4 regions of the Shewanella sp. Pdp11 genome follow, and region 2 is predicted to be linked to each of the others. Evidence: predicted binding sites of a transcription regulator. Region 2 holds the regulator's gene; each other region holds the start of a gene.
The links. The regulator sigma-54, encoded in region 2, starts transcription at its own class of promoters, with help from an activator protein. The targets are predictions, from matches to a motif close to GTTGGCACGNNNNTNGNNT.
Positions count from the first base shown of each region.

Region 1: AYJ58_RS21355 (P-II family nitrogen regulator) is a predicted target of sigma-54. The motif match lies at 2,225-2,243, and genes of this name have one in related genera.
Region 3: AYJ58_RS17495 (flagellar assembly protein FlgT) is a predicted target of sigma-54. The motif match lies at 1,724-1,742, and genes of this name have one in related genera.
Region 4: AYJ58_RS08505 (TorF family putative porin) is a predicted target of sigma-54. The motif match lies at 2,764-2,782, and genes of this name have one in related genera.

Region 1 covers NZ_CP015194.1:4,853,693-4,857,906, reverse strand. The annotation lists gene AYJ58_RS21370 (IS1634 family transposase) at 1-596, shown strand, start outside; gene AYJ58_RS21365 (putative porin) at 577-1,323, shown strand; gene AYJ58_RS21360 (hydrolase) at 1,405-1,947, opposite strand; gene AYJ58_RS21355 (P-II family nitrogen regulator) at 2,291-2,629, shown strand; gene AYJ58_RS21350 (ammonium transporter) at 2,640-3,890, shown strand; gene AYJ58_RS21345 (hypothetical protein) at 4,109-4,214, shown strand, end outside.
Region 2 covers NZ_CP015194.1:1,397,595-1,401,808, reverse strand. The annotation lists gene lptC (LPS export ABC transporter periplasmic protein LptC) at 1-66, shown strand, start outside; gene lptA (lipopolysaccharide transport periplasmic protein LptA) at 53-607, shown strand; gene lptB (LPS export ABC transporter ATP-binding protein) at 604-1,335, shown strand; gene AYJ58_RS06160 (RNA polymerase factor sigma-54) at 1,443-2,921, shown strand; gene hpf (ribosome hibernation promoting factor) at 2,950-3,237, shown strand; gene ptsN (PTS IIA-like nitrogen regulatory protein PtsN) at 3,240-3,683, shown strand; gene rapZ (RNase adapter RapZ) at 3,680-4,214, shown strand, end outside.
Region 3 covers NZ_CP015194.1:3,945,434-3,949,647, reverse strand. The annotation lists gene AYJ58_RS17505 (DUF2947 domain-containing protein) at 1-105, opposite strand, end outside; tRNA gene AYJ58_RS17500 (tRNA-Arg) at 346-421, opposite strand; gene AYJ58_RS17495 (flagellar assembly protein FlgT) at 477-1,643, opposite strand; gene AYJ58_RS17490 (FlgO family outer membrane protein) at 1,924-2,556, shown strand; gene AYJ58_RS17485 (LPP20 family lipoprotein) at 2,553-3,002, shown strand; gene AYJ58_RS17480 (flagella synthesis protein FlgN) at 3,143-3,568, opposite strand; gene flgM (flagellar biosynthesis anti-sigma factor FlgM) at 3,571-3,894, opposite strand; gene flgA (flagellar basal body P-ring formation chaperone FlgA) at 3,970-4,214, opposite strand, start outside.
Region 4 covers NZ_CP015194.1:1,921,524-1,925,737, forward strand. The annotation lists gene nagX (transmembrane glucosamine N-acetyltransferase NagX) at 1-250, shown strand, start outside; gene nagP (N-acetylglucosamine MFS transporter NagP) at 574-1,872, shown strand; gene AYJ58_RS08505 (TorF family putative porin) at 1,970-2,692, opposite strand; partial or broken gene AYJ58_RS08510 (cupin domain-containing protein) at 2,875-3,240, opposite strand; gene AYJ58_RS08515 (CoA-acylating methylmalonate-semialdehyde dehydrogenase) at 3,271-4,214, opposite strand, start outside.

The DNA of each region.
Region 1 (4,214 bases), 1.5 Mb from region 2:
GCTTGATGCTGCTGCAACTGGATGCCGAGGTGGTGAGTGAACCCGTTTATGCAGGGCGTGGCAGACCCAAGCGTGGCGAAGAGCCAATTGGCCATCAGTTTCAAATCCGTGGGTTGGCGGCAACTAGCCTGGCTTGCGTTGAAGAGGCTCGCAACCAGACCGGTGTGTTCATCCTGGCGACCAATGACCACAGCGATACGCTGACCATGGCCGAACTACTCGCCACCTATAAAGCGCAGCAGAATGTCGAACGAGGCTTTCGTTTTCTCAAGAGCCCGGAGTTTTTAACCTCCTCACTGTACCTGAAAAAACCGGAGCGGATTGAAGCGCTGCTGATGGTGATGACCTGTAGCCTGATGATTTATGCCGCGTTGGAGCACCGTATCCGGCAGGGATTAATGGAGCAAAACCGCAGCGTGGCGGATATGAAAAAGAAACCGACCCAGCAGCCGACGGCCCGTTGGATCTTTTTGCGCTTTGGTGGCATATATGAATATCGACAGGGAGACGCTCCGCCACAAGTAACGGAGCTAACAGGAGACCAGCAGATCATTTTGGAGGTATTGGGTGAACGCTATCGGCAAATTTATTCCTAAATTAGGTGCGGAATGTCGGGTTAATGCCGCTGCTGCACAAGATAACTCATTTCAGCATGAAGCAGGCCTAAAATATAGCGCAAATTCTGAAGAGTTCAGCGATGGTCTGTGGAACGCGAATTATCGTTACTACATTAGCCCAGTTGACCAAACTAAAGGTCCTTATGCGCTTAATGGATTTTTAGCTCAAACGTCTAATGTTGGTGTTAATTACAGCAATTATGATGAATCAGATTTAGATGCCGTTGGTGTTGATGGCACTTATGTATTTGCTTCTAAATGGTTTATTGCTGCTAACTATCAACGTTCTGAAATCGGCAGTTTTGACTGGAACACTTACGGTGCAGAAGTCGGTTATTACTTCAACGATAGCTCTGCAGTATCTGCTTTCTATAACGATGGCAGCGATAGCATCGAAGAATCATACGGTTTAAAAGTGCGTAGCTTTATTGCACTGCAATCAACCACTGGTGTTGATTTGAGCGCAAACTGGACACATCAAGATTCTGACGACACATTCAATTTAGGCGCTGATTGGTATGTGACTAAATCATGGTCTGTTGGTCTAGGTTATACTGATGATGGTCATGATGATACTTTAGTATTAAAAACCGCTTATTGGTTACGTCTATCTGATAGCTTCTCTGCAAACTTTGAGTTAGCTAGAGAATTAGATTCCGATGCTGATGGTGTATTTATTGGTTTAGGTCTGACTGGTCGTTTCTAATTTAATATTCGTAACGTTTTTTTAATATAAAGGTCACAAGTTAATGTGACCTTTATTATTTTACCCTAAATAAATTTAAGACTATTTTATCAGTTTTAATAATGCCCTAAAGCGCTCGCCTTGGGCCTGATGTTGTAATTCAAATAATAGTGATTCAACGTTCGTTAATAAGGCGCCTCTGGCTGTCATCATCTGAATACCCAGTTGTTTATTCTCAGCACTGCGTGACGAGACGCCGTCTGCGACGAGATGCACCGAATATTGCTGCTCTATAAGGTCACAACAGGTTTGATAAACACACACATGGGTTTCAATGCCCGCCAGTATGACGTGTTTACGATTTGTCTTAGTGAGTGCCTGCGCAAACTCTTCACAGTGCCAACCGCTAAAATGTTGCTTGGCAATGGGGGAGCCGCTTTTCTCTAGCAAGGTTTGAAGCTCAGGACTGGTTGCTCCGAGCTTATCGGGTAGCTGTTCTAACCAGAGTATGGGTATTTCAAATAATTGTGCACCTTGGATTAAGGTCTGTAGTTGTTGGTGCAGCTTGTCACTGTTATCCATGATTTGTGCAAGTTTTCCCTGCACATCGACGATAACGAGAACACATTCTTCAGGTTTTAACATCGGGCCTTCCTTCTGCGCTTGATGATTGTCTTAGTGATGATCTTCGCTTTTGTTTAAGAGCTTGTACTGTGATGCTCAGATTTCATCTCGATTTACGCTTTTCCAGTAGACCTCAATTTAACCTTGTTACCAATAGGCCTAAGGTCGAATAGCGACTGCACTTAAGCTGCTCACTAAAAGAGTGCGTTGCACTTGTTTGTGCTCGATTATGGTGCATTTTTAACCTTTAAAAATAATCTTATTTAGTTAAATTTTAAATTAATCAGCAAGTTAAATTTTTGGCCTAATGATTGAATTACCTTTGATACAAGTTAATAACAATCGCGTTTTTTTGGAGGTCAGGATGAAACTAGTCAGCGCTATCATCAAGCCGTTTAAGTTGGATGATGTCCGTGAAGCTATCGCCGGAATAGGTATTGAAGGCATGACGGTGACCGAAGTTAAAGGTTTTGGCCGTCAAAAAGGGCACACAGAGTTGTATCGTGGCGCCGAGTATCAGGTGGATTTTTTGCCAAAAGTAAAACTAGAAATTGCCACTAAGGCTGAAAATCTCGACATGTTGATTGAGGCCATCACCACTGCGGCTCATACGGGGAAAATTGGCGACGGTAAGATCTTCGTCGTCGACTTAGAACATGCTATCCGTATCCGTACGGGTGAACTCGATACAGAAGCGCTATAAGGGGCTGATAATGGAAGAATTAACAAAACTAGGTGGCACAGTCACTGAACTACGCTTTGCACTCGATACCTTTTACTTTTTGATCTCAGGTGCTTTGGTAATGTGGATGGCAGCGGGATTTGCCATGTTAGAAGCGGGCTTAGTTCGCTCTAAAAACACCACTGAAATTTTAACTAAGAACGTGGTGTTGTACGCGATTGCCTGTGTGATGTACCTATTGGTTGGCTACAACATTATGTATGTCGATAACACTGAAGGAGGCTGGTTGCCATCGATTGGTACCTTAATCGGTTCTCAATCATCGGATGCGAGCCATGCATTAGAATCTGACTTCTTCTTCCAAGTGGTGTTTGTGGCAACGGCGATGTCAATTGTCTCTGGCGCCGTGGCGGAACGGATGAAGTTATGGGCTTTCCTGTTCTTCTCTGTGGTAATGACTGCGGTTATCTATCCAGTGGAAGGGTATTGGACTTGGGGCCAAGGTTTTATCGCAAAACTGGGCTTTGTGGACTTTGCGGGTAGCGGTATTGTGCACATGACTGGTGCGACTGCAGCGATTGCGGGGGTATTATTGCTCGGTGCACGTAAGGGTAAATATGGCCCTAACGGTCAAGTGAATCCTATCCCAGGCTCTAATTTGCCAATGGCAACCTTAGGTATGTTTATTCTGTGGATGGGCTGGTTTGGCTTCAACGGTGGATCGCAATTAATGGTGTCGGATGCGGCGAATGCGAGCTCAGTGGCAAAAGTGTTCGTTAATACTAATACTGCGGCGGCATTTGGTGCTATCTCTGCGCTTATCGTATGTAAGATGATTTGGGGTAAAGCGGATTTAACCATGATACTCAACGGTATTCTGGCGGGTTTAGTGGCGATTACGGCAGATCCGCTATCACCTTCATTGTTAATGGCGGGCGTGATTGGTGTGGTTGCTGGTGGTTTAGTGGTGTTCTCTATTGTGGGCTTAGATCGCATTAAGATCGATGATCCAGTGGGCGCGATTTCAGTACACGGCGTGGCGGGTTTCCTTGGGTTAATGTGTGTGCCATTATCCAACGCTGATGCGACCATTACTGGGCAGTTGACCGGTGCAGCCTTCATCTTTACTTGGGTATTCTGTTCATCCTTTGTGGTTTGGTATGCGATTAAGAAAACCATGGGGATCCGTGTGACTGAGGAAGAAGAATACAATGGTATGGATGCGTCTGATTGTGGTATCGATGCTTACCCAGAGTTTGTTACGGTTAAAAATGCTGGTTAAGTAAACTGGCGAATGAATGGTGATTCAACTTGATGCCTAGCGTGGTTCGAGGGATAGTAAAGCAGAGCGTAGGCTCTGCTTTTTTATGGGGCTTAGTCATGGGTTAAGCTCAAGGCGGTTTAGAGTGGGGCTTAACAGGCTGACGTGCATTACCTTACAGCATGATTTACCTACACTATTTACCTACAGTATTTACTGCACGAACAGAGGGGTGAACTATGAGCTTACATGCCACAGCTGTCGGTCAATTTACGCGACTCAGCCTTATCGTTATTGCTGGCTTGATATCAGTATCTACCTTAGCAGGGGAAATCATAGTTAACC
Region 2 (4,214 bases):
GCCGACCTCAACGCGCAAGAAGTGAAATTGACCAGTCAGGTAGTAGGAACATATGAAGCAAAATAACGTATTACTTGCCAGCCTAATGCTAATAATGAGCATGAGCGCCTTTGCTAAAGTCGACGACCTAAAGCAGGAAGTTAAAATCAAAGCAGTGAGCCAAACGGCAGATATCAAGAACAACCAGATCATCTTCTTTGGTCCGGTGGAAGTTACCCAAGGCTCGATAAAAATCCAAGCAAATGAACTGCGTGCATTTTCTGCCGAAGGTGAAAATAGCAAAATTTTAGTGGCCACTGGTAACCCCGCAACTTACAACCAAGTGTTAGACGATGGCCGTCCAGCCTCGGCGAGCGCGAAAGAAATTCGTTACGATATGGCAAGCCGTACCCTGACACTGAAAGGCCAAGCTTCGTTAGATCAAGCGGGTAGCCAAGTGACGGGTAATGTGATCCGCTATAACATTATCCAGCAAAAATTGATTGCTGAGAGCACAGGTAGTGGTGACGATCGCGTGATCACTATTATTCAGCCAGAAAACTATCAAGATGATGCCAAACCTGACGCGCCAGCGGATAAACCTGTGAAAAAGCAGGACTCTAAATGACCCAAATCACCCTAAGAGCACAAAATCTGGCGAAGAGTTATAAGAGTCGCCAAGTGGTTAAAGACGTCAGTCTAACGGTAAAGACAGGTCAAGTTGTTGGACTACTCGGCCCAAACGGTGCGGGTAAAACCACCACCTTTTACATGGTCGTCGGTCTGGTTAAAAGCGATAAAGGCCACATCTTTATCGACGATGATGATTTAACCGCGGATCCTATGCACCTGCGCGCCCGCAAAGGCATAGGTTACTTGCCGCAGGAAGCCAGTATCTTCCGTAAGCTGACCGTCCATGACAACATCATGGCCGTACTGCAAACGCGCAAAGAATTGAAGAAAGAGCAAAGGGAAGAACAACTCGAGCATCTGCTCGAAGAATTCCACATCACCCACATCCGTGACAGCCAAGGCATGTCATTGTCGGGGGGCGAACGTCGCCGTGTCGAAATTGCACGGGCGTTAGCAGCAAATCCTAAGTTCATTTTGCTCGATGAACCCTTTGCGGGTGTCGATCCGATTTCAGTTATCGACATCAAAAAGATTATCGAACAGCTCAAAAGTCGAGGCCTTGGCGTGTTGATCACCGACCATAATGTTCGCGAGACATTAGATGTGTGTGAACATGCCTATATTGTGAGTCACGGAAACCTGATTGCCGAAGGAACACCTGCAGAGATCTTAGACAATCAGCAAGTTAGGGCTGTGTACTTAGGTGAACAATTCAGGCTATAGTTAATCAAGCGGAGCCAATGAAGGCAATTTGTGCCAGCATTGTGCTCCACTCAAGATGATAACAAGCGACCTCATCCAACAATAATAACGTAGGGATCAGCGGTAACATGAAAGCGTCACTCCAGCTCAAACTGGGTCAACAGTTAACCATGACGCCACAATTACAACAGGCCATTCGTCTGTTGCAACTGTCGTCATTAGAACTGCAGCAAGAGATCCAGCAAGCCTTAGATTCTAATCCCCTTCTCGAGCTGGAAGAGGATCAATTCGACGCCACTAAAGACCCTGTAAACCAAACGCTTTCCGATACGGATTTCAGTGAATCGAGCACTCTGCCGCCTGAGAAAGACAGCTCCACAATAGACACGGCAGAGTCCTTAACCAAAGAATCCATGCCCGACGAGCTCCCCATGGACACCACCTGGGATGAAGTGTTCACTGCCTCCCCTAATTCTGGCCCCGGCGGCAGTCGTGAAGATGATATGCCCTTCCAAGGTGAGACCAGTGAAGGCTTGTATGAGCACTTAGAATGGCAAAAAAACCTCACGCCGTTTTCTGAAACCGATTTAGCCATTGCCACCGCCATTATTGATGCCATCGACGATCAAGGCTATCTCACTCAAAGCACTGAAGAAATTCTCGAAGCCATGGGCAATCCTGAAGTTGAGCTTGACGAAGTTGAAGCCGTACTCAAGCGCATTCAACATTTTGATCCCATTGGTGTGGCCGCCCGCGATTTAAGCGAGTGCCTGCTGATCCAACTGTCGCATTTCGCCGCTGACACTCCACACCTCGAAAATGCCCGCATGTTGATCAAAGATCATTTAGATCTGATCGCCGCGCGCGATTTTAGATTGTTGATGCGTAAGACTAAATTAAAAGAGGATGAGTTAAGGGACGGCATCGCGCTTATCCAAACCCTCAATCCCCGCCCAGGTTTATTGATTACGCCCAACGATGACGAATACGTCATCCCAGATGTGTCTGTGTCGAAGAAGAATGGCCGCTGGGTGGTTGAACTGAACCCAGACTGCATGCCAAAAATCAATGTAAATCAACATTATGCATCGATGGCGCGCAGTACTAAAAACCAAGCCGATAGCCAATTTATTCGTGGCCATCTGCAAGAGGCTAAATGGTTTATCAAAAGCCTAGAAAGCCGTAACGACACTTTACTTAAAGTTGCGAATTGCATAGTGCAATATCAGCAAGGTTTCTTCGAATACGGTGAAGAAGCCATGAAACCTATGGTGCTTAACGATATTGCCGAAGCGGTAGAAATGCATGAGTCCACCATCTCACGGGTGACCACCCAAAAATACATGCATACCCCTAAGGGACTTTTTGAACTAAAATACTTCTTCTCTAGCCACGTCGGAACTGACGATGGTGGGGAGTGCTCATCCACAGCAATCAGAGCCTTCATTAAGAAACTGGTTGCAGCGGAAAACCAGAAAAAACCATTAAGCGACAGTAAGATGGCACAACTTCTGGCAGAACAAGGGATCAACGTAGCCCGCAGAACCATTGCGAAGTACCGAGAGGCTATGCTCATTCCGCCTTCTAATCAGCGTAAAAGTTTATAACCTACAGTGGATATCGGAGGACGTTTCTATGCAAATAAACCTGAGTGGACACCATGTCGAAATTACCGAATCGTTACGCGCATATGTAGAAGAAAAGTTTTCAAAACTTGAACGCCATTTCGAACAGATCAATAATGTGCACGTTGTGCTCAATGTCGAGAAAATGCAACAGATTGCCGAAGCGAGAATAAATCTTATCGGTGGTGAAGTTTTTGCAACTTCAGAGCATGCTGACATGTATGCCGCTATAGACGCCCTGATTGACAAGCTTGATCGTCAGGTTATTAAACACAAAGAGAAGTTAACAAAACACTAATAATGGAACTTTGTACCATACTGCGGCCGGAGTGCACTACCTGCGCCACTCCGGGCAGCAAGAAAAAGGTACTGGAACTCATCAGCGACTTAGTCGCTGCCCAGTACCCGACCCTCTCATCTCAAGAGATATTCGAAAGCCTAGTGGCGCGCGAAAAGATGGGGAGCACAGGTATAGGGAACGGCATCGCCATTCCACATGGTCGATTAACCGATATAAATCAGCCCATTGCCATACTCATTAAGTGTGAAGAGCCGATAGCATTCGATGCTATCGATAAGCAACCTGTTGATATTTTATTTGCACTACTGGTGCCTGCTGACCAATGTCAGCAACACTTAAGTACCTTGTCTTGCATGGCCGAAAAGCTGAGCGACAAGCAAATATTAAAACAATTACGCAAGACGCATGATGAAACGGAACTCTATCAGGTAATCACTGGATGAAACTGGTCATAGTGTCGGGCCGCTCAGGCTCAGGTAAATCTGTCGCCCTAAGGGTACTCGAAGATCTCGGCTATTACTGTGTCGATAACCTTCCCTTGCCCTTAATCGGCACTTTGCTTGAGCAACTCAAAGGCAGTAACGATCTCGTCGCCATCAGTGTCGACGTGCGTAACATGCCAGAGCAGGACAAGGTTCTAGTTAAACAACTCGCGAGCCTACCTCCTGATACTGAGTTAACGAGCTTCTTCCTCAATTCTAGCGATAAAATTCTGCTTAAGCGTTACAGCGAGACTCGCCGTTTGCACCCTTTGTCAAAGAGCCAAGTCTCTTTACAAGAAGCAATAAAACGGGAAGGGAAACTGCTCGAGCCTATGTCAAAACTGGTCGATCACTACATAGATACGTCGAACCTGAATATCTATGATTTAAGCGATCAAGTGAGACAAATTCTGCTCGGCAGTGTCGATAAAGAATTAGTGATCAACTTTGAGTCCTTTGGCTTTAAGCACGGTATGCCCACCGAAGCCGACT
Region 3 (4,214 bases), 2.4 Mb from region 2:
TAACGGCAGGATATGCGCCTTGTCCTCGTCAGTGACAGGTAAGTCCTTGTGGTTGAAAATCCACTTACGGCGGTATTGATCTAGCGGTATATAAGTGTTGGCCAAGCAAGCTCTCCTAGGTTGAGCTCTGAAGGCTCATCAAACATCAGTGTGTTGGATTATACTGACTTAGCCAAGTTTAGGGCAATGCCGCAATGTAGCTTTATCCTGGTATTGGATTTTATAGTAACGATTAACAGAGCTGTTTTTTAAGGGATATAGACTGAGGAAGTTTTAAATGTGTTTTTGAAAATTATTCTTATCAGAAAAATCTTCAAGTGAAGTTGAAATCACACAAGCATTATCTGGTCTCTCCACAGGGACTCGAACCCCGATCGGCCGCTTAGGAGGCGGCTGCTCTATCCTGTTGAGCTATAGAGAGACGACAGTGATTATACTGGTTTTATCTCTGATTAAAAGGCTTATGATTTAGTTGCTTAAATCTTAAGCGCTATGTCGTTTATCTGCACATTGTAGGCTGCATTTTGGTCTAAAAGTACTGCTGTTGAGCTTTCTTCACTCACTTGTTCGATTTTTACCGTGGCTCGACTTTTGGTTGCGACTGCGCGCATTTCATTGAGTCTATCCGGTAGGTTTTGCTGTAATACGACTTGGAATTTATCCCCGACACGAATGCCATGTTTACGGCCGAGATTTAAAATGATCCTGTCCGCTTGGCGGCTCACGACTTGGCCGAGTAAGGGTCTGCAATTGAGTGTGCTGTCTAAATCATGGGTAGCCTGTTGCATTAACTTAGTAAGATTTTTGCCATAGGATGATCGCCAGAATCTGTCCGTATTCGGGGCAATAATGGCTTGTTCTTCAAATTCCCATGGCGCCGATGTGCTGTAGCTTTTACTCCAAACTTCTTCGCCACTGATCCCATGATAGAGGCTAAGTTTGAACTGGAATTGCCTGAGTGGAGCTTCATCCCAGAATCCTAGGAAGGTTGGCGGCACTGGCTCTATTGAGATATCCATAATTTGTGGTTGGAGGATATATTGGCTGTCGGTAATTTCACTGAGCCAGCTTGGGAGTCGATAACCGCGGATATCCACTAGATCTTGTTTAATATCGAGCAGTTCTTTAGCGTGAGTGTGGCTAAAGCCTGTGGCGGAGTAATCGTCTATAACACTACCAAGTTTTTCTGAAATAACTTCTTCAAAACCTGAAAGCTGCCCATATCTGAGCTGAGTACGATCTTTGATTTGTGCTTGAGGGATTAAAATCGCAGCCTTTAATTGTCCATTTGGACACTGCTGCGTAGGATCATCATTTAGATCGAGTCGTAAGGATACATAAATTTTGTTTCCTTGGATCCGTTCACTCACAAGTTGAATACTAATGGCTTGGGCGTTGCGATTAATCGCAAAATTATTTTGAGTAAGGTTACCGTTTGTCGTTTGTTGTTCACTGGATATTTGAATGCCAGTGCTTAATGTAGCGTAGCTAACGGCTTGATTAATCGCTTCTTCTCTTGCTTGAGCCGTATTACCATTGAGAATAGTCGCTTCACCACTGGCTTCTATCCATTCGGCCTGAGTAGGCAAAGACAAGAGTGCAAGGCTCAAAATGATGAGCGAAGCTGAACCTGGTATATGCATCAATACAATCCTTATCGCTAAGCTATTGGCGAGCTTGCTAATCGAGCCAGTTTCCTGACACTTAATCTAATATACCGACAAAGCAAATTCCATGCCTGAGTAACGAGAGTTTTCGATAAAGTTTCCATTGGTGCAGTCGATATACAGCATATGAGAATAATATTGTCGGGCTGGAGTCAATTTTGGTCCGAAGATTGCTGGCTTTTGTTACTCACAAAAATGAGACGCGTAGAGTGTGAGTGATTTAATGGCCTGTACACCCACAAATGAGGTAACTCCAATGCTAAAGCGTGTGATTATTCCCTTAACATTACTGATGTTAGGTGGATGTGTGGCTAAATCGGTTACACCGCCCAAGCCGAGTTTAGTGGATGGCAATGGGTTGCCGCCAACGGCAGTGATCAACCATTTAGCACAGCGAATAGTGACAGAGCTCGTTAAGCAAAATGATGCTCTGCGTTCTGATCAACCAATTGTCGTCGCAACCCCAGTATTAGTAGGTGACATGAATGGTACAAATGCGTTGGCGCAGCAGTTACAGCAAGGATTAATGACGTCGCTCCATAGCTTTCAGTTTAATGTGGTTGATTTAAATTTAGCTGATGGCTTGAGAGTGACGGCTAATGGGGATTTTATTTTGACGCGAGATTGGCAACAATTGTCGAAAAATCTTCCCGTTGAGCATCTTGTCGTTTCGACTATGAGCCCAGTTACCAATGGTATGGCGATCAATACTCGGATTGTGAATATAAGTAACAATCGCGTGGTATCGGCCTCTCAAACTTTTGTGACTCAAAAAGAGTTGGCAAACTACATGCAGCCATCGGAGCAAATTGTGTCACAAAATGGCGTCTTATATCGTCAGGCGAGTCCAGGCATGAATGAAGTGCGTGTTTTAGGAGATGGAAAATGAAACGCTACCTGTTATTTATTGCGGCGCTAATGCTAACTGGCTGCGCGGCTAAAGATAGATATGTGCAATGGGAAGATGTGCCGCCGCCGAGTTTTCCTAAGTTAACGGCCATAGGATATGCGCCTTTAGCGACTCAACCGGCTAAAGAGCAATCACAAAGAGTGTTGATGGCCATGCAAGCATCAAAAATTGTGGCCTACCGTGAATTAGCGGAACAAGTATATGGGCAGAAAATAACGGCAAACAGCAGTGTCAGTGATTGGATGTTGACGGACGATAATGTTAAAGCATCGGTTTCTGGCGTGATCCGTGGGGCGCGGGTCGTTAAGAGTTATCCGGCTGGCGATCATTATGTTACTGAGTTAGAACTGGATTTTTCACGGGTATGGGCACTGTATCAACAACAGAGCCGTCCACAGCGAGTGAAAGAAGTCACGTATTTCTAGTCATTTCTACATGACTCTATTGAGCCGCGAACTATACGAGTAGTATGCGGCTTTTCTATTTCTGCAAAGTACTAAAGTTTAATCTTTAATCAGAGCAGAGCTTAGAAGCTGGAAATACAGAGTAGGAATTGATGCGCCTGTTAGGCTTTTAAATCATTACCTAAACTTGAGATAGTTGAGGTCTTGCCTTTATCGTTATACGTAAGGCTGGAGGCGTTTCTGCTGGCTTGTAAAGCTTGAGCGAAGCGATTGAGACTGGCTAAATTCATCTCAATTAAACTGGCATTTTGATCGTTCAATGCTTTGCATTCAGTTAATGCGTCTTTGACAACGGCCATTTTATGTACGAGTTCGGTTTGCTGAGTGAGTTGAGACTTATCAGTGTGGTTTGCCAAAATGTCATCATTAGTTTTGAGTTCTTTCAGACATTGTGATTTTTCGTTAGCAAGAGAAAGCAGTAAATCGGCGTTTTGGTCAACCAAAGCGCCTTTTTCCTTGAGTATGATTTGCTTAAGAACAGCCAAATGGGCGTGTTGTAGATCTACCAGTTTAGCTATTTCAGTCATAGTTACTCTTTATTCAAGTCATTAAGTTCGGCTTCAAAACTTGCAATATTGGCAGCCAACTTTTCAGGGTCAATTTTATAGCGGCCTTCGGCGATAGCCTGTTTAATTTCGGCCACTTTCTTTTGATCAACTTCAGGAAGGCTCGCCATTTTAGTCTGAGCTCCTTGCAGTTGTTGCGCTTGCGCTGTAATCACCACTGAGTCGGTTCTTTGTGGTGTTGTCGATTTTGTGGCAACTTGAGCAGATTGATCGCTGCTAGTTTTAGTTGCACCTGAACGAACTTGTGCGGTCGTTGCAGTGTTGAGTTTGCTAATATCAATTGCCATTTTCGGCTCCAGCGTCGTGTGTACGGGATTTCTTAACTGGGGTATCGGCAGCTTATAAAAAAGCTTTAGATTATTTTACATTCTTACTTCAACTTCGCCAATGCCCGTGACTATAGCATCTAGTTCTTTGTTTGAACTGCTATTTTTGACTCTGATCCGATCGCCTTTATTGCCATCTTGTAGGGCTTCGCCTACTGTTTTGAGTTCGAATGAGTTAGAACGAACATAAATAGATACCGAGTCGTTTTTACACACGAAGCATAAGTTATTGCTCAATATAGGATAATCCTTCGAGACGCGTCGTTTGACTCGCACACCAG
Region 4 (4,214 bases), 520 kb from region 2:
TGCCTTAGTCGATGTGCTTAAGTGGCAAAAAGCCGCATTTTTCTTTGTGGTGATAGGCACGAACGCCATCATTATTTACTTAGCGTCGAGCTTAGTGGATTGGAAATATATCGCCCAAAGCGTATTTGGCGGCTTAGTGATGGCCTTGCCTGAAAGCGCTCAAGCGTTAGCTGCGGTTGTCAGCTTACTTGCGGTGCAGTGGCTGGTGTTATATTGGATGTATCGCCGCAATATTTTTGTCAGAATTTAATCTGTTTGCTTAATAGCTTGAGCCGCACACACTCAGTGTCTGCGGCTTTTTTTACATTATTTTCTGGATGTAAGTCATCACTTACTTATAACTTATCAGTTGGCCAATCGATGATTACGAGGGAATATTCGCGATAATTTATTAAATGACAGCGTTGTCTTTTTGTGTTATTTGTTTTAACATCACTGAAACAATGGTGCGTTTGGATGATAACATTAGCCATTGCGGACGAGTCGCGATACGGATATTCGGGAACTTAGGCATTAATTTAAACCCCGTTATCACCTAAATAATTAATTACTATAAGAAGCAGGTTTATGGAAATGACACTCGATAAAAGCCAGCAGAAAAGCAGCTTTCTCCCCATGGCCATAGTGGCCGCTCTCTTTTTCATCCTCGGATTCGCCACTTGGTTGAATGGTTCTTTGATGCCTTATTTGAAACAAATATTGCAACTGAATCCCTTTCAAGCGTCGTTGATCCTGTTTTCTTTCTACATTGCAGTGACCTTTACTGCCTTGCCATCCGCTTGGCTTATTCGCAAAGTCGGCTATAAGAATGGTATGGCGATAGGCATGGGTGTGATGATGTTGGCGGGCTTACTGTTTATCCCTGCTGCGGAAACACAAATATTTGCCCTATTCCTTTTCGCCCAATTAGTGATGGGCGCAGGCCAAACCCTATTACAAACTGCGGTTAACCCTTATGTGGTGCGTTTGGGGCCTGAAGAATCTGCGGCCGCCCGTGTGAGTGTGATGGGTATTTTGAATAAAGGTGCGGGTGTGATTGCGCCTTTGGTGTTCTCTGCACTGATTTTAGACAGTTTTAAAGACCGTATTGGTACTGAGCTGACTCAAATTCAAATTGAAGAAATGGCCGACGGCCTAGTATTCCCTTATTTAGGCATGGCGATTTTTATCGGAATTTTAGCGCTAGCGGTAAAAAAATCCCCATTACCAGAATTATCCAATGAAGATGAAGTGGCTGAAAATACCGATAAAGGCCAACTTAAAGCGGCACTGTCACACCCTAACTTAGCCTTTGGCGTGCTGGCGCTGTTTGTGTATGTAGCGGTGGAAGTGATCGCTGGTGACACTATCGGCACTTTTGCGCTATCACTCGGGGTTGAACATTACGGGGTGATGACCTCCTATACTATGGTGTGTATGGTGCTAGGTTACACGCTCGGTATCCTATTAATTCCTCGCTTTATTTCACAGCCTAAGGCCTTGATGGTGTCGGCCATTTTAGGTTTGCTGCTGACATGCGGTATTTTGTTCGGCGACAATAACTCCTACGCTATCGCGAATGTTGTGTTAGTGCCTTTTGGTGGCGTTGCGTTGCCAGACACCCTGTTGATGATTGCCTTCCTTGGTTTAGCCAATGCAATTGTTTGGCCTGCAGTATGGCCGTTAGCCTTGTCTGGTATGGGTAAATTGACCAGCACAGGTTCTGCGCTGCTTATCATGGGGATTGCAGGTGGCGCCTTTGGTCCTGTGTCTTGGGGCTTAATGAGTTCGGCGACAGATATGGGTATGCAGGGCGGTTATATGGTGATGTTGCCCTGTTATCTGTTCATTCTGTTCTACGCGGTAAAAGGTCATAAGATGCGTAGTTGGTAGACAAGTAAGCTTGAGTTGCTAAAAAGAAGCCCTCGATGATGAGGGCTTCTTTGTGTCTTATCTAAGCGGTTCTTGTGAACTTTATACTAAGGCCAAATTAGAACGCGTAACTTACGCTCGCAAGTACGGTATCTGAGTTTTTAAATACACCATCAGAGACCTTTTGATCGCCGCTAAGATCTGTGCCTAACCAAGCGAGAGAAAGCCCAAAACCTGATAGTTCAGTCGATACGCCAACAGAGTAATCTGAGTAGCTATCAAAACCTTCACCGTCATCTAATGCATCACCCACGTTATAGCCGTAGTGCAGATCGAGGCTCCAATTCTCAACAAATTCATAGGAATAGTTAAGCTCAGCGTAGTGATAGTCTAAATCAGTGCCGCCATAGTCATTGGTGTACCAGTAAGCGGCGCGAAAGCCTTTAAAATCCATACCAGCCGTGACTTCAAAGTAGCCTATGTCACTCTCGCCAGAGTAGTTATAACGGTTAAGGGTAATGTCATAGGTCAGATCTTCGTTGATCTCACCGCCATAGGCGACATAGAAATCGTATTCGATGGCAGGGCCGTTATAGCCTGGCTCATCAAAGTCCACGTTACTTGCCCAAGCGCCGACAGAGAAACCCGAGTCGAAGCTCCAATCGATACCGCCTTGCAGGGCAGGATCGCCAGCGGTTTGTGATACGCCGCGAAAACGATAGTCGTTAGTGAGACTAATTTCCCCTGTTACTTCGGCGGCGGCCATGCCGGAGAATAGGGTCGTGGTTAGCGCGAGTCCGACAAGCTGTACCAGCCGTTTTTTATTCAGATTGTTATACACGGTATTTCTCCCATTTTCTTTGTTGACTCGGACGTGTTACTGGCGGCCATGGTTATTCAATCGTGCCAGTGCATCCGTTGGTGTGCCAAACAACAGCCTAGGAAAACCCGTTGCTGTGACCTCATGGCGAGTATTGCTAAGATAACTTAGCTTGTTTGAGGCTAACATCAGCCTCGTTGATCTCATTTTTGTTCGAAAATGACGTAAACCTTGCGGCAGGGTTCCACGACTTCCCAAGTGCCTTGAAAACCCGCGGGTATAATAAACCTGTCGCCCACAGTGAACGTCTACGATTGACCTTGAAGATCTGTGATAACACTTATCCCTTCGAGGATTTCGCAGTACTCGTATTCAGTGTAGTTTATTTTCCAAGCGCCTGATTCACTTTGCCAAATTCCACTGTGAAATTGATCACAAGGGCTAGAATAATGATTCTCTAATCCTTGAGTTGGATTGCCTGCTAACAACTTTTCCGTCGGTAACTGATAGGTTTGGACGGCTGTTTGCGCCGTAGCAAAGCGAATAATGGCGTTGATACTCACAGTCATTTGCGATTTCCTTGTTGAGCTGACATTCGGCTATTTCATCGTAGGCATTACAAACTCGGCTTGAGTCTGTTTACCCACGGGCCAGCGGGCAGTAATTGCCTTACGTTTGGTATAAAAACGCACGCCATCTGGACCATGCATGTGCAGCGGCCCAAAGAGTGATCGCTTCCAACCGCCAAAACTGTGGAACGCCATCGGTACCGGGATAGGTACGTTCACTCCAACCATACCGACTTGTACGTGGTGACAGAAATGCCTTGCCGCTTCACCACTTTGGGTGAAAATCGCCGTGCCATTGCCAAATTCGTGTTGGTTAATCAGCTCAAGCGCCGTTGGATAATCTTTCACGCGCACAATCGCCAGCACTGGGCCAAAGATTTCTTCGCGGTAGATGCTCATTTCAGGCGTGACGTGGTCGAACAAACAGGCGCCGAGGAAATAGCCCCGTGGATTTTCTTCAACACTCAATTTACGGCCATCGACCAGCAGCGCTGCGCCTTCTTGTACACCGGCTTCAACATATTGGGTGACCTTGGCAAGGTGCTGTTTGGAGATCAGCGGACCCATTTCCATCTCTGGCGTTAGGCCGTTGCCGACTTTTAAGCTTTGGATTTGCGGTAGCAGTTTTTCCACTAACGCATCGCCCACATCGCCTACCGCGAGTACGACAGAAATCGCCATACAACGCTCACCAGCACTGCCGTAGGCTGCGCCCATTAAGGCGCTAACGGCTTGATCTAAATCCGCATCTGGCATAAGTAACATATGGTTTTTCGCGCCGCCTAAGGCTTGCACGCGTTTGCCATGTTTAGAGGCTGTGCTATAGATGTATTCGGCAATCGGCGTTGAGCCCACAAAGCTCACCGCTTGCACATCTTTATGGGTGAGTAAGGTATCGACGGCTTCTTTGTCGCCGTTAATCACGTTAAACACGCCATCGGGAAGACCCGCTTCTTTAAGCAGCTCGGCAATAC